DNA from 2 places in the Paenibacillus sp. FSL R5-0810 genome. Region 2 is predicted to be linked to the other one. Evidence: predicted binding sites of a transcription regulator. Region 2 holds the regulator's gene; the other holds the start of a gene.
The links. Region 2 encodes Rex, which represses fermentation and respiration genes when NADH is low (regulators of the CRP and FNR family bind a similar motif). Its sites were predicted from a motif close to TTGTGAAATATTTCACAA; they were not measured.
Positions count from the first base shown of each region.

Region 1: a site for Rex is predicted at 5,505-5,522, ahead of qoxA (cytochrome aa3 quinol oxidase subunit II). Genes of this name have one in related genera too.

Region 1 covers NZ_JBBOCF010000001.1:2,351,423-2,362,094, reverse strand. Annotated here, with positions in the region: gene MKX76_RS10605 (DHH family phosphoesterase) at 1-421, shown strand, start outside; gene MKX76_RS10600 (GrpB family protein) at 602-1,144, shown strand; gene qoxD (cytochrome aa3 quinol oxidase subunit IV) at 1,391-1,678, opposite strand; gene qoxC (cytochrome aa3 quinol oxidase subunit III) at 1,680-2,276, opposite strand; gene qoxB (cytochrome aa3 quinol oxidase subunit I) at 2,273-4,216, opposite strand; gene qoxA (cytochrome aa3 quinol oxidase subunit II) at 4,281-5,282, opposite strand; gene MKX76_RS10575 (sensor histidine kinase) at 5,789-6,940, shown strand; gene MKX76_RS10570 (response regulator) at 6,937-7,569, shown strand; gene MKX76_RS10565 (ABC transporter ATP-binding protein) at 7,782-8,714, shown strand; gene MKX76_RS10560 (ABC transporter permease) at 8,731-10,011, shown strand; gene MKX76_RS10555 (ABC transporter permease) at 10,011-10,672, shown strand, end outside.
Region 2 covers NZ_JBBOCF010000001.1:2,609,171-2,619,842, reverse strand. Annotated here, with positions in the region: gene dinG (ATP-dependent DNA helicase DinG) at 1-2,016, shown strand, start outside; gene MKX76_RS11780 (redox-sensing transcriptional repressor Rex) at 2,085-2,747, shown strand; gene MKX76_RS11775 (amidohydrolase) at 2,725-4,023, shown strand; gene MKX76_RS11770 (cell wall elongation regulator TseB-like domain-containing protein) at 4,052-4,570, shown strand; gene MKX76_RS11765 (hypothetical protein) at 4,834-5,367, shown strand; gene MKX76_RS11760 (AAA family ATPase) at 5,360-6,862, shown strand; gene MKX76_RS11755 (3-hydroxyacyl-CoA dehydrogenase family protein) at 7,047-7,919, shown strand; gene MKX76_RS11750 (acetate/propionate family kinase) at 7,916-9,124, shown strand; gene asnS (asparagine--tRNA ligase) at 9,154-10,449, shown strand; gene MKX76_RS11740 (DnaD domain-containing protein) at 10,468-10,672, shown strand, end outside.

The DNA.
Region 1 (10,672 bases), 260 kb from region 2:
GCGTTACGGAGGCGGTGGCCACTCCAAGGCATCCGGGTGCACGATCACGGAGGAGGTGTACAGGCTGTTTGCAGCCGAGCCTTTCGAATTGGAGCCGATCCGGCTGGATGCGCACCGGAATCAATTCAATCTCAAAGGCTCCGAATCGGGAGTGCTGTATGAGAGCTGGGGAGAGGACCTTGTTTTCGTGTACTGCCGGTCCGGAGAATGGATCGTGGAGTGGAACGGGGAGGAGCTGCCTTTTCGATTCGGCTCCTTCGATGAAGCGGAGCGGCACTTGAAGCGGCAGTATGGCGTCTGGCTCGCCCGGGACGATGCATTCGTCCGCATGCTCAAGGATCAGCTGATGCAGAGACGCTCCGGCGAACGGTTAGCCCTGTCAACCGATATGGAGGAGGAAAAGCTGCTCGAAGAACTATAATTCTCGTGCTCGATTTAAAGGGAGGCTGTCCAATAAGATCTCTAGATCTTTGGGGGCCTCCTGTTTTTGTTTGGAAAGACACTCCTTATGGCTGGATATAATTGACAAAGCCATCATCAAATGATACTCTTGGAGGTCCTGTTATATTTAGCGCCCTGATAAGGGAAGGAGGATGAATCAATGTCTAAGTATGTGGTCAAAGTAGTATCGTACAAAACGGAATGGTCTCTGGAATTTGAGAAAGAGAAAGACCGATTGCTTAACGCTCTGGCCCCTCACATCGTCACCATCGAACATGCAGGCAGTACGTCGATACCGAATCAAGATGCCAAGCCAATCATCGATATGTACGCGGCCGTCCACCCATTGCTTCAAAAACAAGACTATGCAGCTTTGCTTAGCAATTCAGGCTACCGCTTTATGGAGAACGGCATGACCGGACGCTATTTATTCATAAAAGAACATGCTGGGGTGCGCACGCATCACTTGCATATCCTGCCGAAGGAGGGATTTTACGAAAGAAAGGAATTGCTGTTTCGCGACTACCTCCGGGCTCACCCCGATTTGGTCCTGGAATACGGCGAACTTAAACGCATGTTGGCTGAACGGTATCATGACGATCCGGAAGAATACACGAAGGCAAAAACAGCCTTTATCCAGCGCGTTGTTGATTTAGCGCGAACAGAACGGGGACTTCCCCTTGAAAGCGTATGGGAAACGTAAGGTTAGGGCAATCGTAAGACTAGTACTCTTACATAAATGCTACAGGAATCGTAAGATCGGAAATCCTGCAAATGCTATGTCGAAAACGTAAAGACGGAGAAGAGCAGCCCCATGGCTCTCAATATCCACGGGTTTGATCGACAACATAAAAAAACTGTCCCGCCGTAGAAAACCTACGAATGGGACAGTTCCTTGCAGTCTAGATCTATTCTCATATTCATTTGCCGCGCTGCGGCGGACTCCCGTTTAGGAGTACCAGCCCCATACAAAGATGAACAGCGTACCCAGGATGGTCACTAGCGCAACGAAAAGGGCATAGGCGATATTGATGTAGACGGACTTCTTATCCTCGCTTTCTCCGACGTGCATGAAGAGCATAAGCTGAACGGCAGCCTGCAAAACTGCAGTTACCAGCAAAATGGCCATTTTCGATCCTGCCGGAATATCCAGCAGGACGACAAGGGCGACGGCTGAAAGGACGAGGGACGAGATATAACCCGCTACATGCTTAATAGGAAACAGCTGTTTTAACATGTCACATCAGTCCTTTCAGATAAACAAAGCTGAAGATAAAGATCCAGACAACATCAAGGAAATGCCAGTACAGCGAGAAAATGAAGGACTTGTTCGCTGTTGAATGATCCAGCCCGTATTTCTTGAGTTGAATGAGGATCGCGGTCCCCCAGAGCAGACCGAAGGTCACGTGAGCTCCGTGCGTACCCAGAAGGGTGAACAAGCTTGATGCGAAGGCACTGGTAGACAGCGTGACGCCTTCGTGCACATACGTAAAGAATTCGAAAATTTCGATTCCGAGAAAGCCTGCTCCCAGGAGAAGCGTGATGATCATAAAGATCATCATCTGCTTCTTAAGGCCAAGGCGCATCGCGTGAACCGCAAGGCCGATGGTAAAGCTGCTTGTCAGGAGCACGAACGTTTCAAGCAGTACCGGCGTAATTTCAAAGATTTCCGCTCCGCTCGGACCGCTGGCATGGCGGTCTGCGAGGACGAAGTAGACGGTAAACAAGGTAGCAAAGAGCGCAATTTCAGCTCCGAGGAACAGCCAGAATCCAAATATGCGATTACGGTTCTCCTCTGTTCCATATTCCAGCGGCTGAGAGGCATCTATTTTCATACCGTATCACCCCGCAGTTTCTGTTCGGTTTGAACGATCTCTTCAACCGGAATGTAATAACCATGATCACGGTCAAAGGACATGGTAGCCAATATGATCAGCACGGCAATACCGGCGATGATGGACGGAATCCACCAGCTGAATACCAGGAAGAAGCCAAGGAAGAAGAAGGCGATGCCCAGAATAAACGGCTTTCCGGTATTGCTCGGCATATGAATCTTCGTAATTTTCTCATTCGACAGCGGTTCGTTATTCTTCTTCGAGAACCAGAATGCATCGCGGCCTTTAACCTCAGGCGCAACCGCAAAGTTATAGACTGGCACTGGGCTTGGCGTAGACCATTCAAGTGAGCGTGCATCCCATGGGTCACCCGTTTTATCCCGCGGCTGATAACGCGTACTCCAGTAAATGTTGTATACCAGCAGGATAAATCCGATCGCCAGGCCGATCGCACCGACCATCGACAGCATGTTCAGAGGACCGAAGCCGGTCTCGGCCGAATACGTGTACGTCCGGCGCGTCATACCCATCAGTCCCAGGAAGAACAGCGGGAAGAAGGTGACGTTGAACGAAATCGCGATGAACCAGAATGCCGTTTTGCCAAGCTTTTCGTTCAGGCGGAAGCCGAATACTTTAGGGAACCAGTAATGGAAGCCGGCAATGACGGCGAATACGGCACCTGGAATGAGCACATAGTGGAAGTGGGCAACCAGGAACATCGTATTATGATATTGGTAGTCTGCGCTGGCCATAGCCAGCATGACGCCGGTCACGCCGCCAATCGTAAAGATCGGGATGAAGGCGAGTGAATAAAGCATCGGTGTTGTAAAGCTGATTCGGCCCTTATGAAGCGTAAAGAGCCAGTTGAATATTTTGACACCCGTCGGAACGGCAATCGCCATCGTGGTAATGGAGAAGAAGCCGTTGACCATTGCGCCTTGACCCATCGTATAAAAGTGGTGGGCCCAGACTAGGAAGGACAGGCCGGAGATGACAACCATACTCGCGACCATTGAGCTGTAGCCGTACAGATTTTTCCGCGAAAACGCCGAGATAATCTCACTGAAAATCCCGAACGCCGGGAGAATAACGATATAGACTTCAGGGTGACCCCATACCCAGAACAGGTTGGCCCACAGCATATCCATACCGCCATTGGCCATCGTGAAGAACTGGGAACCGAAGATACGGTCGAACATCATCAGCAGCAGGGCGATCGTAAGGACCGGGAATGCAAAAATGATGATGACACACGTAATCAGCACGGACCAAGTAAACATCGGCATGCGCATCAGAGTCATGCCTTTCGCACGCATCTTCAGGATGGTTACGATAAAGTTAACCCCCGTAAGCAGCGTACCGATCCCTGAGATCTGAAGCGCCAGGGAATAGTAGTTGTTACCGACTGTCGGACTGAATTCGATACTTGCCAATGGGAAGTATGCGGTCCAGCCGGCATCCGGAGATCCTCCAATCACGAAGGAGATATTGAACAGCATCGCTCCGGCAAAGAACAACCAGAAGCTGATCGCATTCAATTTGGGGAACGCAACGTCGCGCGCGCCGATCTGCAGCGGCACGACAACGTTCATAAGACCGAAAATAAACGGCATCGCCATAAACAGAATCATGATGACGCCATGGGTTGTAAATACCTCGTTATAGTGCTGTCCGTCAAGAAACTTCATATCCGGCGCAGCGGTCTGCGCGCGCATCATGATTGCGTCCACGCCGCCGCGGAACAGCATGATCAGTGCACAGATGATGTACATGACACCGATTTTCTTGTGATCCACGGTGGTCAGCCATTCCCGCCAAAGATATCCCCATTTCTTGTAATAGGTCAATCCGAAGAGGATTGCGAGCGAGACGAGAACAATGCTCACCATGGCACCGTAAATTAACGGTTCACCGGTAACGAAAAATTCGTCCCATTTCATAAAGGCCTAGCTCCTTTCTAGATGTATGAAGTCGATCAGACGCTTCGCATCAAAAGCTTCCAAATTAATGTCCATCATGTTGATGTGTTGAACTTTCTTCAGCCGGGGAAGTTGGCAGCGGCTCATCCGGATTGACGTTGCTCTCACTGTCGAACTCCGTTTCTTCCGTTGTGGCAGGGTCCGGATGCAGCTCTTTATGTCCCTGGTGCTCTTCATTGCCGTTACTGTCGCCGCCATGATGATGACCTTCAGGCGGAGGACTGAACTCCAAGTGGTTGGTCGAGAAAGTCATTCTTCCGACATGCTCGGTTTTCAGAAGCTTATTGAATTCGTCCTGTGTCAGCTCAGGAGCCGTATCCTTCACGTCCTTGACCCATTCTTCGTAATCGGCAGGCGACATCGCCAGCGCCTCGAATTCCATGTGGGCGAAGCCTTCGCCGCTGAAGTTTGCGTTCCGGCCCAGCATGGAGCCCGGCTCGTCGGCAACCATGTTCAGCTTAGTGACCATATCGCTCATCGCGTATTTCTGGCCGTGCAGCTGCGGGATCCAGAAGCTTGTAATCGGGCCGAACGAGTAGAGTCTGAACTCGATCGGTCGGTTGGTCGGGATGTTAACGTAATTGACGGTTTCGATCCCTTCTTCCGGATAGCTGAAGTGCCATTTCCAGTTGGATGAGGAAGCATAAATGACGAGAGGCTTCTGATTCTCGTAGCCTTCTGGCACTTTTTCAACAGCCACCGTTGTCTTAACCGTGACGACAGACAGGATCGCGACGATCACAATCGGGATGGCCGTCCACAGGATTTCCAGCCATTTGTTCCCTTCCTCGTGAGGAGGCTCATATCCCTCGTTGGATTTTCTCGCCCGGTATTTGGTGAGCATGAAGATGTAAAGCACATAAACTACAACCAAAATTCCGATCATCATCAGAATGGAGAATATGATTGTATCGGATAGGGTTCTGGCAGCCGGTCCTTTCGGATTTAATACCGTAAGCGAGCTGCATCCCGATAAGAGCAAGGTAAAAATTACAAACATTGCAAATAACGGCCCTCTTTTGTTCATGATGTACCCCTTTCCTTGAAACGGCTTCGTTCGATTCAATGTTCTTGTCACCTATATACTAGGAAGTTCTGCAATGCTTTGCAAAAGACATAAACAGGTTTTGCTAACATAAAAATCCAGATATTTGTCAATGTGTTTAACGTTATGTGTGCAAATTGTTACAAAACGAGGGGGCTATGAGAGAAATCATTGTAATGGCGCGGTTTTTCGGCAGTTCATACTTTGTTCAAAACTTCACGAGAGTTACCAGTTTCGTCACAAATCCGGGCGTGTTTTTGCTTGATTTAGAGGAAGGATACAACCTAGAGAGCCCTTTATTTATAAGGCCTCAAGCTGGTATGTTGTTAATTTCACAAATGATGAACAGCCGAAGATCATTTCCAATTTGATTGTTAACCGAGCCTAGGGCGTATGATATGATGATGCTGAACTAACAATTGGTAAAATAATGAATGGACTGATCGGTTTCGGCTGCACGGTACCATCGTAGAAAGCGGGGGAAGGCTTTGCGCTCATTTTGGATATGGCTGCTCCTTCTGATCGCCAGCTGGTTGCTTGCGTTATGGCATCTTAGTCTTGGGGATCTCGATGTACTTTCATGGCGGATCGGGAGCAGTGCCGTATTTCTGGCCGCATTTTTTATCGCACCGCTGTTCCGGAACCGTCCTGCCATGTTATTTGTCACATTATTGACGGCCTCTGTCTTTGCTGTCGTTTCGTTATGGCCAGCCAGTGAAGGAAGCCCCAATATATATAGTCTGCTGGTATTCTCCATACTTGCTGGCAAGGCTGCATACAGGGTCTCCCCGGCCCAATCCATCGGAATCGGCATAGTGCTGTTGATCGGCGCGATGTTACCGAAACTGATGGGGTATCCTGGATTACCGCTGCCGTTTCTCCTGTTGTACGCGATACTGCTTGCCCTCGGCCTGGGGATCTTTCGGATGCAAAGGGCAAGATACGAGGAAACACTGGCACGTAATGAAGCCCTGCTAAGCGAGTACCGGAATATGAAACGCCGTCTCGTCACGGATGAGCAGCTGGCGAGACGGGAGGAGAGGGCGCAGGTAGGCAGGGATATCCATGATTCCGTCGGACATAAGTTGACCGCCCTCCTCATGCAGCTTGAGATGCAGCGGCTCCAAGCAGATCATGATACCGCAAACGTGCTGCAAGGGCTGAAAGTGCTGGCAAAAGAAAGTCTCGAGGAGACGAGAAACGCGGTAAAGTCGCTGAAGCAGCAAGAAACCGGGGGCCTTGCAGGGATTATGGGCCTGCTTCGCCGGCTGGAGGCCGAGCGCTTCATGCGGGTTCATCTTACCGCCAGGCACGGTGCACTTACCACCCCGCTTAGCAATTCGCAATCGATTGCAGTGTACCGGGCGGTTCAAGAAGCGATGACCAATGCCATGAAGCATGGCAGCACCCGGGAAGTATCCATCCTGTTTGAAGCGCCGGGCGGCGGAATGTTCAGGTTCGAGGTTTCGAATCCGTACCAAGGCTTCCGGTCGTCGTTCCGCGAGGGATACGGCCTTCAATCGATGCGGGAGCGTTTGGAGAGTGAGGGCGGCTCGCTTGAGGTTGTGCATTACGACAACGTGTTCGTTGTAAGAGGAGAGTTGTTATTGAACCGGGAGACCAAGGAGGGAGTCAACTGATACGGATTTTGTTGGCGGAAGATCAGGCCATGGTTCGGCAAGGATTGAAATTGATGATTGAAAGCAGTGGGAGCATGCGGGTGACCGGGGAAGCAGGTAACGGTAAAGAGGCGGTCGCGCTCTGCGAAAGCCATATTTACGATGTAGCGGTGCTGGACATCCGGATGCCCGAGATGAGCGGTCTGGAGGCTGCCCGAACGATTCGCGCGAGATGGCCGAAGTTGAAGGTACTGATGCTTACTACCTTTAATGACGATCAGTATGCCGTGGAAGCGCTGAAGAGCGGGGCGAGCGGATACATGCTCAAGGATGCTGAGCCTGAAGCACTGATTCGAGCGATTCAAAGCTGCCTCTCAGGCGGGCTTCCGCTGCAGGAAGACGTTGCGGCGAAGGTGATCCCTAAGCTGCTGGAGGAGAGGAAGGAGCTGACGGTCGATACGTCGATTACACCACGGGAGCTGGACATTATGCGTCTGGTGGGGGAGGGCCGCAGCAACCGCGAAATCGCTGGTGAGCTTGGGTTGTCGGTCGGCACCGTGAAGAATCATGTCAGCCAAATCATGGATAAGCTGGACCTACGGGACCGTACCCAGCTGGCGATTTATGCGATTCGTCACAATGTCGTATAGACGGACGAAGAATAGGGGCCTTAATTGAGGATGATAGATACATACGAACGTAACATGACTGAAGTCATGGTTTGATATGAAAGCAGTGACCGGGGGCAGTGAATTCACTGCCTTTTTCCATGTACACTTGAAGCTGTAAGCAAGCTCGAAATATTAGGTATCCGCGGCCATTCGCTGTGCGATATTCCTTTTCATGAAATGGGGGATACAACGTGCTGGAAACGGTAGAGCTTCGTAAAGTTTTTAAAGGCAAGACGGCGGTGGAAGAAGTCAGCCTGTATTTGAAAGAGGGGGAGTCGGTTGGATTGATCGGCCCGAACGGGGCTGGAAAATCAACCACCATCTCCATGATTTCTTCGCTTCTTAAGCCGACGGCTGGAGACGTTCGACTGAACGGCCAAAGCGTCATTAAGCATCCGCAGCAACTTCGCAAGGTGCTGGGGGTTGTTCCGCAGGAAATCGCACTGTACGAGGAGCTCAGTTCATACGAGAACGTGAAGTTTTTCGGAAAGGTTTATGGACTTAAAGGGAAGGAGCTAGAGCTAAAAATTCAGGAGCTGCTCGACATGGTGGGACTTCGTGATCGCCAGAAGGAGCTCATCCGGACCTATTCCGGAGGGATGAAGCGACGGATTAACATTGCGGTGGCGCTTATGCACGATCCGAAAATCGTGATCATGGATGAACCGACAGTGGGCATCGACCCGCAGTCCCGCAATCATATCCTCGATACCGTACGTCACCTGAGCCGTGAAAAGGGAACGACCGTGTTGTATACGAGTCATTACATGGAGGAGGTCGAGCAGCTCTGCAGCCGGATGTATATCATGGATCATGGCCGGATCATCGCTTCGGGAACGAAGGAAGAGCTTCAGCTTATTTTATCCGGTGAGGAAACGCTGCTCCTTCGGCTAGACCGTCAGCATGCGGAGTTTACGGAGGAGCTGCAGACACTTGCGGCCGTCCGGCAGGTGGAGGAAACCGAACTTGGATTGAAGCTGATTGTTACGAAAAACCATCAAATCCTCTCTCGGGTCGTCCAAGCGGCTGAACGTTTTGACGTTCAAATCCTAAACATTCATATTGATTCACCGAGCCTTGAAGATGTGTTCCTTCATCTGACCGGCCGGAATTTGCGGGATTAGAGGGGAGGATCGTCCTTTGGGCATCTATTTTAAAAAGGATATCCTGCTGTTCTGGAGAGACCGTAAAGAAGTGCTGGTCGCATTGCTTTTGCCCATTGCATTGACGCTAATCCTTGGGTTTGCGTTGCCGGGCTGGGTGAATAACTCCAATCCGTCATTGGAAATGAAGGTGGCGCTCGTGAACCAGAACCGCCATACGGAAGGGGTAGCCCGTTTTCACGAGCAGCTGAAGGGAAGCTTGTTGTCTCCAGATGAACAGGATGGGCTTGTAGAGGAGACTGCAATGCTTGATCTTGATCCGGAAGCAATGCTGATGGGAATGTTTCGAAGCGAGGATGTCAGCAGGTATATAGAAGTATTGCAACTGGATCACGAAACAGCGTACACGAAATTGAAAGCGGGGGAAGTAACCGCCGTCATAACGATTCCAGAAACATATACATTGGATTCGTTAAACAAGCTGTTGCTGAACGAAGGGGATGGAGCTGCGCTTCTTCTGACTGCTGAGGAGGACACCACCAAGGTTAGCGTCCTTCAAAATATGCTAAACGGTTTACTAAGCACAGTCAATTATCAAGCGGCCTTGAGCCATGCCGCCGGTAGCGGGTCAGACGGTAGTACGTGGTCCGCTCCCCGAACACCCGTCGGCGGACTCGAACGGATCGAAGGTGTCAGGATGATTACATCTTTTCAATATTTTGCGTTTGCGATCACCATTTTTGTCACGCTGTCCATCTCAATTACAATGGCTTCGAAATCGATCACAGAGAAGAGGGAGAAGGTGTTTACTCGTCTTCTGTACTCCGGGGCACGGCCAATGCAGTTTCAACTCGGAAAGATGGCATCTACTTTTTGCATCGCCTTGCTTCAAATGTTGGTCGTGATCCTGCTCTCGCATGTCTTGTTTCAATTGTTTCCCGGAAGGCCGCTGTCCTTCTGGCTGGGGTTAGGGATATTCATGGTTTTGCTCTGTGCAGTGGTGGCTGCATTCGCCGGTTTGTTTACCGCGATGGTTTTTCGCATGAAGGATGGGGATGTGGCTGTAGGGATTTCATTTATCGCGTTGATCCTCCTTGGCGTTATTGGAGGGAGCATGGTACCGATGTATATTTTACCGGATTGGCTGATGGAAGTTGGCCGGCTGACTCCAAACGGGCTTGCGCTAACCTCCCTGATTCAATGGATTCAGGGTACACCGCTTCAGGAGCTGTGGCTTCCGATGCTGTCTTTAGGCATATATACGGTGATAATCATGGCTGCTGGTTTATGGATGTTTCCTAAAAAGGGGGGGATCTGATGGTTTCCATTCTTTTATCGCATTGGATGAGAGAACGAAGAAATCCCTTTCTGCTGCTTTTGTTCATCGGAATTAGCATCATCGCGACCCTGATGTTCGGCGGGGGCATGACGCAGAAGATGAAAATTGACGTGTTCAGCGAGACCGGGGAGTTGAAGGAGAGTGAGAAGGAATGGCTCCTTCTGTTAAACAAGGGCGATACGTTCAAGTTTAGGGCTCAAGACGAGCAATCTGCGAGAACGAAGGTGAGGGAGGGACGCGCCGATCTGGCCGTCAAGCTGACGGGGGACGATTATCGGATAATCGCCGTAAAGGAAAGTCCCAATGCTCAACTCGCCGAGCAGCATATTCGCACCGTGTTCGAGCGGGAGCTCGAGCTGCGGGCCGTATCGGCCGCTGCAGGGGATGAAAAGGGATTTCGCAGTCGGATAGACACCTACCTGGAAGAACCGCCGTTAACGCTTCAGGTCAAGGGAACAGACGGTGAGGAACTGCTTCGTTACGACATGGGCCTGCAGCTGATGTTTGGGTTCTCTTTGTTCCTCGTGATGCTGACGATCGGATTCAAAGTTAACACGATCACGAAGGACAAAATCACTGGCATATGGAGCAGACTCATCCTGTCACCTGTTCGGAAATCGGAGATTTACTTTGGGCATTT
Region 2 (10,672 bases):
TTGATCGAAGCCGGCACCGGTACTGGAAAATCGCTCGGATATTTGCTCCCGTCCATTTACCAAAGCGTCAAGCAGGAGCAGAAGGTGATGGTCAGCACGCATACGATCAACCTGCAGGAACAGCTTCGAGACCGCGACATTCCTCTGCTTACCCAGGTAGTGCCGTTCCCTTTTAAAGCAGCCATCTTTAAGGGAAGAGGTCATTATTTGTGTTTGAGAAAATTTGAACATAAAATAAATAGGAGAGATTTTCATTCGCCGAAGGAGGACGTCATTACGGCGGCCCAAATGCTGGTATGGCTCACACAGACCGAAAGCGGCGATGATGAGGAGCTGAATCTCGGCGGCCGCGGAGGCGATTTCTGGGAAACGATCGCCAGCGATTCCGATTCATGCCTTGGACGAGGCTGCCCGTGGTTCCGCAAGTGCTACTACCATCGGGCGAAGCATGAGGCCGGCATTGCGGATGTTGTCATCACGAATCATTCCAAGCTGTTTACCGATGTAAAAGCGAACCACCAGCTGCTTCCGAGCTACGAGCGGCTCGTCATCGACGAAGCCCATCATTTGGAGGATGTGGCCGGCAAGCATCTCGGGCTGCAGATGAAATATTTTACGGTGGTTCATACATTGACGCGTCTATACAAGGACAGCCGAAGCGGGCAGCTCCCTGCGCTGCGGCAGCTGCTCCAGGCTTCTCCCCATGAGAAATCCGGGGAATGGTCGGCGGTCATCGACCGGATCTATCCTGATCTGATCACGGTGAAAGAAACTTGGGACCGACTCAGCGACCAGCTGTTCGGCCTGCTTCCGGAACGCGGCGATGCTTCTCCTGGAGATGCCGGGCAATACACGCTGCGGCTCTCGCCTGCGAAGAAGCCGAAGGATTGGGGAGCGCTCGCCGAGCTGGAACAGCAGATTCACGTGACGCTGGGAGACGTCGTTCGCAAGGGAGACAAGCTGATCGCCGAGATGAAGGAAGAGCTTGACGATTACAGTGCGGACAGCCTGCTGACTGACCTGTCGGGCTTGTTTAAGGATCTGGCTGCGCATCGCGAGGATTTGCGGTCCTTCATGGCCCTGAATGACGAAGGCACCGTATACTGGATGGAGGCCAACGGCAATTTCCGCAGCAAGTCGCTGCAGCTCTACGCCGTGCCCGTTGATGTGAGCAAGCATTTGAAGGAATTGTTTTTTGACAAGAAGCGGAGCGTGATTCTGACATCGGCGACGCTGTCGGTCGATAAATCGTTTCAATTCATGATCGATAATCTAGGGCTCCAGGAGGCGGCGGACGCAGGGAATCTGAACACGGTTCAGCTGCCGTCCCCGTTCAATTACAGGGAGCAGGCGCTTCTTGTCATTCCGCGGGATTTTCCAAGCGTGAAGGGCTCCGTGGGGGATGCGGTATTTGTGGATACGCTCGTGAAGTCGCTCTCTGAAGCGGCAATAGCTACCCAAGGTCGTATGCTCGTCCTGTTTACGTCGTACCGGATGCTTCGTCAGGTGCACGAGCCGCTGAAGGAAGCGCTGGCTGCCAGCGAAATTACGGTGCTTGGTCAGGGAATGGATGGTACGAGCCGTACGAAGCTGATACGCCGGTTCCAGGATAGCAGCGCGTCGGTTCTGCTCGGGACCAGCTCCTTCTGGGAGGGCGTTGACATTCCCGGAGAAGCGCTGACCTGCCTGGCGATTGTCCGGCTGCCGTTCCAGCCGCCCAACCATCCGCTGGTCGAGGCGAAGAGCGAGCTGCTGCAGCAGCAGAAGAAGAACCCGTTCATGAAGCTGTCGGTGCCGCAAGCGGTCATCCGCTTCAAGCAGGGCTTCGGGCGGCTTGTTCGGACCGCCCACGATAAGGGAATCGTGATCGTCTACGATACCCGGGTAATCGAATCGTATTATGGAAAATACTTCTTGTATTCCCTGCCCGGACCGAAAATGGAGCATATGCCGACCGAGGGGATCGTCCCCCGTATTGCGCAGTGGCTTGAGGAAAGGGAGAATGAAAAAGAGTGAACCTAAAGGGGAGCAAGGCTTTATATTGGAAGCGATGAACTATCATCCTATTAATAGGGGGAGCATGCATGAAATCGGATAAAATTTCAGAGGCCGTAGTCCGCAGATTGCCAGTCTATTTGCGCTATTTGAATGAGCTTCATAAGCGGGAGGTGTCCACCGTCTCCTCACAGGAGCTTGGGCAGAAGCTCGACCTGAACCCGGCCCAAATCCGCAAGGATTTGGCCTATTTCGGGGATTTCGGCCGGAAGGGCATCGGGTATGATGTCTCCTATCTCATTGAGAAAATCCGCCAAATCTTGAAGCTGGACCAGAAGATCAACGTTGCGCTGGTGGGTGCGGGCAATCTCGGACATGCGCTATCCAATTACAACGCGTTTCTGAAAGATAATATGAAGATTGTGGCGATTTTCGATTCGTACCCTCCGAAAATCGGGCTGAAGATCAATAACTTGACGGTGCAGCCGATGGAAGAGCTGGACAAGACGGTCCAGGAATACGGCATTCGAATCGGGATCATTACGGTACCGGATTTTGAAGCGCAAAACGTAGCCAATCAGCTGATCAACGCCGGAATCGAGGCGATTTTGAATTTTGCCCCGACGATTCTGAAGGCGCCGCCTCATATCCGCATTCACACCGCGGATTTTACGACGGATCTGCAAAGTCTGGCTTACTATTTGGACAATGGGAAGGAGGATGCGCAGCATGACAACGAAGTGGATGGTTAAGAACGGAACATTTGCCGTGCTTCAGGAAGGACAGCCGGTTCTCCGCGGGTATATGGTTGTGGAGGACGACCGCATCACGTATTTGGGAGAAGAGGAGCCTCAGGTCGATGCAGAAACCCAGGTGATGGACGGAACGCATCTGTTATTCCTTCCAGGGCTGGTCAACACGCATGGACATGCAGCCATGTCGCTGCTTCGCGGCTTTGGCGATGATCTGGCCCTGCAAGTTTGGCTGCAGGAGAAAATGTGGCCGATGGAAGCGAAGTTTACGGCCGACGATGTATTTTGGGGCACTTCGCTCTCGGTGCTCGAGATGCTGAAGGGCGGTACGACAACCTTCGTTGACATGTATGACCATATGGATCAGGTCGCCAAGGTTGTCCAAGACTCCGGAATGCGGGGAGTGCTGACAAGAGGCGTCATCGGGCTGTGTCCTCCGGAAGTACAGAAGCAGAAGCTGGATGAGGCGATTGCCTTTGCAAAGGACTGGCACGGTCAGGCGGAGGGCCGGATTACGACGATGATTTCGCCGCATGCGCCTTACACCTGCCCGCCAGACTTCATTGAGAAATTCGTTCAAGCGGCGCATGATTTGAATCTGCCGATTCATACCCATATGTCCGAAACGGCAGCCGAAGTGCAGCAGAATGTGAATGACTACGGACAGCGTCCGGTGGCCCATCTGGAGAAGCTCGGCGTGTTCTCGCGTCCGACGCTGGTTGCGCATGCGGTGCATTTGACGGACGAAGAGATTGAAATATTGGCTAAGCATGATGTCGCGGTATCCCATAACCCCGGCAGCAACCTGAAGCTGGCCAGCGGTGTTGCGCGTGTTCCCGAGCTGTTGAAAGCAGGTGTGACAGTGTCCCTTGGAACCGATGGACCAGCGAGCAATAACAACCTGGACATGTTCGAAGAAATGCGCCTGGCCGCCCTTATCCACAAGGGCGTCAGCGGCGATCCGACGGCTATTCCGGCAGCCGAAGCGCTTCGAATGGGAACCGAGTATGGAGCACGGTCGGCATTTCTTGATAACGTAGGCAGATTGGCCGTCGGGATGAAGGCGGACATGATCGCACTGGATACCGATCAAGCGCATTTCCTGCCGCGCACGGACTACATTTCGCATTCAATTTACTCGGCCTCCGCCAAGGATGTGGAGCATGTATGGGTTGACGGCAAGCAGGTGGTTAAGCACGGCTCCTGCCTCACGCTGGATGAGGAACGGATCCGCCGTGAAGCCCAGCGTTCATTCGAGCGTCTTTCGACCCTTTAGGTCAGATTAAGGGGGAGGATCAGACGGTTTGAAAAAGAGAACAAAGTGGATTTTGCTTAGTATATCCGGGCTGCTGCTGGCGCTGCTATGCGTGCAGCTGTACTATTCCTATGTCATGAAGGACACGTGGAATGAGGAGAGCCTGGCGGTGCAAGCCGCTCGCCAGCATGGCGGCCTGGTGACGAAGGATAAGACCTACAAGTCGGTATGGGGCGAGAACAACAATTATTGGGTCATCACGGGAACGAATCAGGACCAGCAGCAGATCATGGTCTGGGTGAAGTTTACGGATGATAATCTTCCTGTTGAAGGCAAGGATGCGGTTCAGGCCGTGCTGCTCAGCAGCGGATTGTCCGAGGAGCAGATGCGCGAGCAGATTCGCAATGAGATGCCGGGTGCTGTGATCAAGCGGCTGCTCCCCGTCATGTATGAAGGCGAGTATACATGGCAGCTCCAATATGAGAATCAGGGCCAATTAGGTTATCGCTTCTATCGCTTCCAGGACGGACAGGCGATCGGAGAGGACATTATTCTTCCCAATCAATAAATCAGTTATACAGGAAAGAGGCTTTCTTGTACGCGATTGTACAAGGAAGCCTCTTTGTTTTGGGTTTGTAAGCGCTGTCTGAAAAATATGGAAAAACTGTTCTTAATATTTTCACAGGAAGGCATGAAAAAGTATAGATTATGTGATATACTCATTGTTGTACTCATTAGACAGAAAACGATCTATTAGTCATAGCATATGATACTGTATATAAATGTGATTTATTCTAATCTACAAATTACTACTACTGAAGGAGGCACTTCATGAAACTGCGCATTGTCCCTATCATGCTGACGGTTGTCATTTCGGCATTGGTGCTCTTCGGCGGATGGTTTCTATATCAGCGTTTCGCCGTCCAGAGTCCGCTGGCCGATGTTGTTTCTCAATATGAAGGCGTGAAAAGTTCTCATATAGATATTAAACAGGATGCCGTATCTTTGAAACTCGATTTGGCTCCGGACACGAATTTGCAGGGCTTGGTTCAGCACATCAAGCGTGAAGGCAAATCCGTGATCGGCAGCCGGGAGCTTAAAATTCAAGTCGAGGACCACTCCTCGGAGGCGTTGGATGAGTGGTGGGAAAAGGCGATGCTGTCTGTTGCGGAGGCAATGGATAACAAGCAATACACCAACATCCAGAAATCCCTGGATCGGCTGGCCGCCGGTACGCCGAATCTGAGCGCAAAAGCGACGATCGACGACAACAATGTCTACATCAGCCTGTCGGATGGAAAGTCTGGTAAATTCATCATCTTGCCGCGTCAGCCCGGAACAATGGAGGTGTGGAGCCATGCCTAAATGGACGAAAGAAGTAGCGATCGGCTTTGTCCCGGTATTGCTGGTATTCCTGGCTTTTATCGGGGTGAATATCGTGCCGGTTATCATCGCGGTTGCTCTCGTAGGCGGATTGCTGTTCATCGCGAAGATGAGAGGCGGGATCGCCGTCGGAGCAGGAAATGAACGCAAACGCAAGAAAGCGGGCCCCTCGAAGCTGACCTTTGAGGAGATCGGCGGGCAGGACAATGCCAAGCAGGAGCTTCGGGAGGCGCTTGATTTTCTGATCCGTCATGAAGATATCAAGAAATTCGGAATCCGTCCGCTCAAGGGCATTCTTCTCACCGGTCCTCCGGGGACGGGGAAGACGCTCATGGCCAGAGCGGCCGCCCATTACACCAATTCCGTATTCGTGGCTGCATCGGGCAGCGAATTCGTTGAAATGTACGTCGGCGTCGGAGCCGGACGCATCCGGGATTTGTTTAAGGATGCCCGCACCCGGGCCGAGAAGGAGAATAAACAGAGCGCAATTATCTTTATCGATGAGATCGACGTCATCGGCGGGAAGCGTGAAGGCGGGCAGCAGCGCGAATATGATCAGACGCTGAACCAGCTGCTGACCGAAATGGATGGGATCTATTCGACCGAGGCGCCGCGTATTCTCGTCATCGCCGCCACGAACCGCAAGGAGATGCTGGATAGCGCCCTGCTTCGTCCGGGAAGATTTGACCGCCATATTCAGGTGGATCTGCCGGATAAGAAGGGACGAGCCCATATTCTAAGACTGCATGCGGCCAACAAACCGCTGCATGAGGATGTGGACCTTGAGAAAATCGCCGAGGAAGCGTACGGCTTCTCGGGCGCCCAGCTGGAAAGCGTCATGAACGAAGCGGCGATTTACACGATGCGCGAGAATGAGCAATTCATTCACCAGCGCCATCTGTCCATGGCCATCGATAAGGTCATGATGGGTGAGCGGTCAGACCGCGAATCCAATATCGAAGAGAAGAAGCGGGTAGCGATCCATGAGCTGGGTCATGCCATTATGGCGGAGCTCGTACGCCCCGGCAGCGTGAAGCAGGTGGCGCTCAGCCCCCGCGGCAAAGCTCTTGGCTATGTGCGTCACAATCCGCAGCAGGAGCAGTATCTCTATACGAAATCGTTCCTGGAAGAGCAGATTATGATCGCGCTTGGCGGAGCCGCCGCGGAAGAAATCTATTACGGCGGACGGAGCACCGGCTCCAGCAATGACTTTGAGCAATCGCTTAACATTGTGGAGACGATGATGAAATCCGGTTTAACCTCGCTTGGCATCATCAACATGAATATGGTTACGACCGAGGAATTGATGCGGGAGAACAATATGATCCTAGAAGAGCTCATGTCCCGGACGAAAGGCCTGTTGGAACGGAATCGGGCGATATTCGACAATTCGCTTGACATCCTGATGAAAGAGGAAATTTTGTCCGGAGAGCAATTTCGTTGTCAATTTCGTGAAAACGCGCTTTTACCAGCATAATTTGTTATGCTGGTTATTTTTTTTTACTTTTTTCTCATGCTAAGATATTATTATATTTTGTGCTCTAAAAATGCATGTTCAAAAAGTCGGTTTTTTAATTTTTTGGACAACCTCTAAAAATGCATTTTTCGACAAATAGGGGTACAATACTGTATAGAGATAAGGAAAGGGTGGAGTAGAAACCATGTACTTCAAAAAAATCGGCGTTGTCGGCGGCGGTACGATGGGGCAGGGCATTGCGGAAATGCTCGCCGCCAAAGGGCTCGACGTGCTGCTCGTTGAGAAATCTCCAGAGAGATTGGACTATTCATACCGCATGATCGAAACCAGTCTGGATAAACAGCTGGAGAAATGGGGCATCACGCAGGCGGAGAAGAAACTTATACTTAGCCGGATTCAGAAAGTGACGCATATCAAGGAGCTTGGCACCTGCGATATGGTCATCGAGACGATTATAGAAGATTTGGATGCAAAAAAAGAAGTATTTGAACAGCTTGACCAAGTATGTCCGAGCAATGTCATCTTGGCGAGCAATACATCCACGCTCAGCTTGACGGAGCTTGCCAGCTCCACGAAATATCCGGAGCGTGTTATTGGCATGCACTTTATTCATCCCGTATCCAAGGTGGATCTCGTTGAAATTATTCGCGGCTTGAAAACGTCCGAACAGACGTTTACCGAAACGAAGCGTTTTGTCGAGGAAGTGGCTGACAAGAAGGGCATCATGGTCTATGAATCTCCGGGCTTCGTAACGACGCGCATGATTACGCTGATGATCAACGAAGCGCTGCATCTGCTACAGGAAGGCGTTGCGTCCGCGGAGGATATCGACGACGCGATGCGAATCGGCTACAACTTCCAGCACGGGCCGCTCGAGATGGCGGACCGTTTCGGTCTTGACTCCATTCTTGCCGCGCTGGAACGCATGTTCCGCGAATACGGCGAGCTGAAATACCGTCCGTCCATCGTGCTTAAGAAGATGGTGCGTGCCGGACAGCTTGGCGTGAAGACCGGCGAGGGCTTTTTCAAGTACGACAAGGATGGTGACCGGATATGAATATTCTCGTAATTAACGCGGGCAGTTCCTCGCTTAAATATCAGCTGTATAACATGACGGATGAATCCGTGCTGGCCAAAGGCCTGGTGGAGCGGATCGGGATGGATTCCTCGATTCTGACCCATAAGCCGACCGGGAAACAGGAAGTGACCGAGGTCAGTGAAATATTGGAGCATACGACCGCGATCCGCAAAGTGCTCGGCATGCTGACGAATGAAGAGCATGGCGTCATCGAATCCATCGACAGCATTCAGGCCGTCGGCCATCGGGTCGTCCACGGCGGCGAGTCCTTCAAGGAATCGGCCCTGGTGGACAGCGAAGTCAAGGCGGAAATCCGCCGCCTCTTCGACCTGGCTCCGCTTCATAATCCCGCTTCCATGATGGGGATCCGCGCAGCGGAAACGAATATGCCGGGCGTACCGCAGGTCGTTGTGTTCGATACCGCCTTCCATCAGACGATGCCGGAAAAATCATACCTGTACGCTATCCCGAGAGTTCTTTATAATAAATATAAAGTACGTCGTTACGGTGCGCACGGTACGTCCCATGCTTATGTCAGCCAAGCGGCAGCCGAGTTTCTGAACCGTCCGATCGAGGAGCTCAAGATCATTACCTGCCACATTGGCAACGGGGCTTCGCTGACTGCCGTAGACGGCGGGAAGTCGGTCGATACATCGATGGGGATGACGCCGCTTGAAGGCTTGATGATGGGGACGCGCAGCGGCGACCTGGATCCTGCCATCGTTCCTTTTGTCATGAATAAGGAAGAGCTTACCGTCAATGAAGTGAACTCGATGCTGAACAAGCACAGCGGTTTGCTCGCGATTTCCGGAATCAGCAGCGATATGCGCGAAATTACGGAAGGCATGGAAAAAGGCGAGCCGAATACGACTCTGGCATTCAACATGTACGAGTACCGGCTCCGTAAATATATCGGGTCCTACGCTGCGGCAATGAACGGCGTGGATGTCATCGTATTTACGGCAGGCGTAGGGGAAAACTCGATCGTCCTCCGCAAAAAGGTGCTTGAGCAGCTTACCTATCTCGGCGTAGAATTGGATGAGGAGCTGAACAGCATTCGTTCCGGCGAGCCTCGCCGCATTTCAACGGCGAATTCAAAGGTCGAGGTGCTTGTCATTCCTACCAATGAGGAATTGGTTATCGCTCGGGATACGCATCGTATCGTACAAGCTTTATACCGTTAATTCGCAGTGATAAAGGGAGAGATTTTAGCATGGCCACCAAAAGTGTGATTCGTCACGTCAGCCAGCATGTCGGTGAGACGGTAACCATCGGCGCCTGGATTAACAACAAGCGTTCCAGCGGCAAGATTCAATTCCTGCAGCTTCGGGACGGTACCGGATATATTCAAGGCGTAGTCGTTAAGAATGAAGTGTCCGAGCAGGTATGGAATGATGCAAAAAGCCTGACGCAGGAGAGCTCGCTCTATGTAACGGGCGTGATCCGCGAGGAGCCCCGCAGCCAATCCGGTTATGAGATGACGGTAACGGGCATCGAAATCATCCATCTGACAGAGAATTATCCGATTACGCCTAAAGAACACGGCGTCGATTTCCTGATGGATCATCGCCATTTGTGGCTTCGTACGCAGAAGCAGCGCGCGATTATGGTCATCCGCTCGGAAATTATCCGTGCGATTCAGGAGTACTTTGATACGAACGGATTTACGCTGGTGGATCCGCCGATTTTGACGCCGACATCCGCGGAAGGAACGACGAACCTGTTCCATACGAAGTATTTCGACGAGGATGCCTACCTGACGCAAAGCGGACAGCTGTACATGGAAGCGGCCGCCATGGCGCTCGGCAAGGTCTATTCCTTCGGTCCGACATTCCGGGCAGAGAAATCCAAAACCCGCCGTCACCTGATCGAGTTCTGGATGATCGAGCCGGAAATGGCCTTCACGGATCACGAGGAGAGTCTGAAGGTACAGGAGCAGTTCATCGCTCATGTCGTGCAATCGGTCGTTAAAAACTGCCGCCAGGAGCTGGAGGCGATCGGCCGCGATATTTCCAAGCTGGAAGCGATCCAGGCTCCGTTCCCGCGGATTACGTATGACGAGGCCATCGAATTCCTGCACACGCAAGGCTTCGATATTCCTTGGGGTGAGGATTTCGGCGCGCCGCATGAGACGGCCATTGCCGAAAAATACGATAAGCCGGTCTTTATTACGCATTATCCGGCCGGCATCAAGGCCTTCTACATGAAGCCGGATCCGAACCGTCCGGAAGTCGTGCTGTGCGCGGACATGATCGCCCCGGAAGGCTATGGCGAGATCATCGGCGGTTCGCAGCGGATCGACGATCCGCAGCTGCTGGAAGAGCGTTTCAAGGAGCATGACCTGTCGATGGACACCTATCAGTGGTATATGGATCTGCGTAAATACGGAACGGTTCCACATTCCGGCTTCGGGCTTGGACTGGAGCGGACGGTAGCCTGGATCTGCGGTCTGGATCATGTGCGTGAAACGATTCCGTTCCCAAGAACATTGTATCGGTTGTATCCATAAGCCGTGAGAGGTGAGTCTATGGATCACGGCAACGCCGGAGGCAACCGGGGATCGTGGGCCGATGGCGCGGCAGCGGGAATGAGCCAGGGCATGGCGATTATTCCGTATTCGCTCCTTCGCCACTACCGGAAGCTGGGCCTGACGGACCGGGAGGCGATGCTGCTGATCCATTTGATCGGATTTCAGCAGGTCGAATTCAAGGCATTTCCGTCCCTGGAGGAGC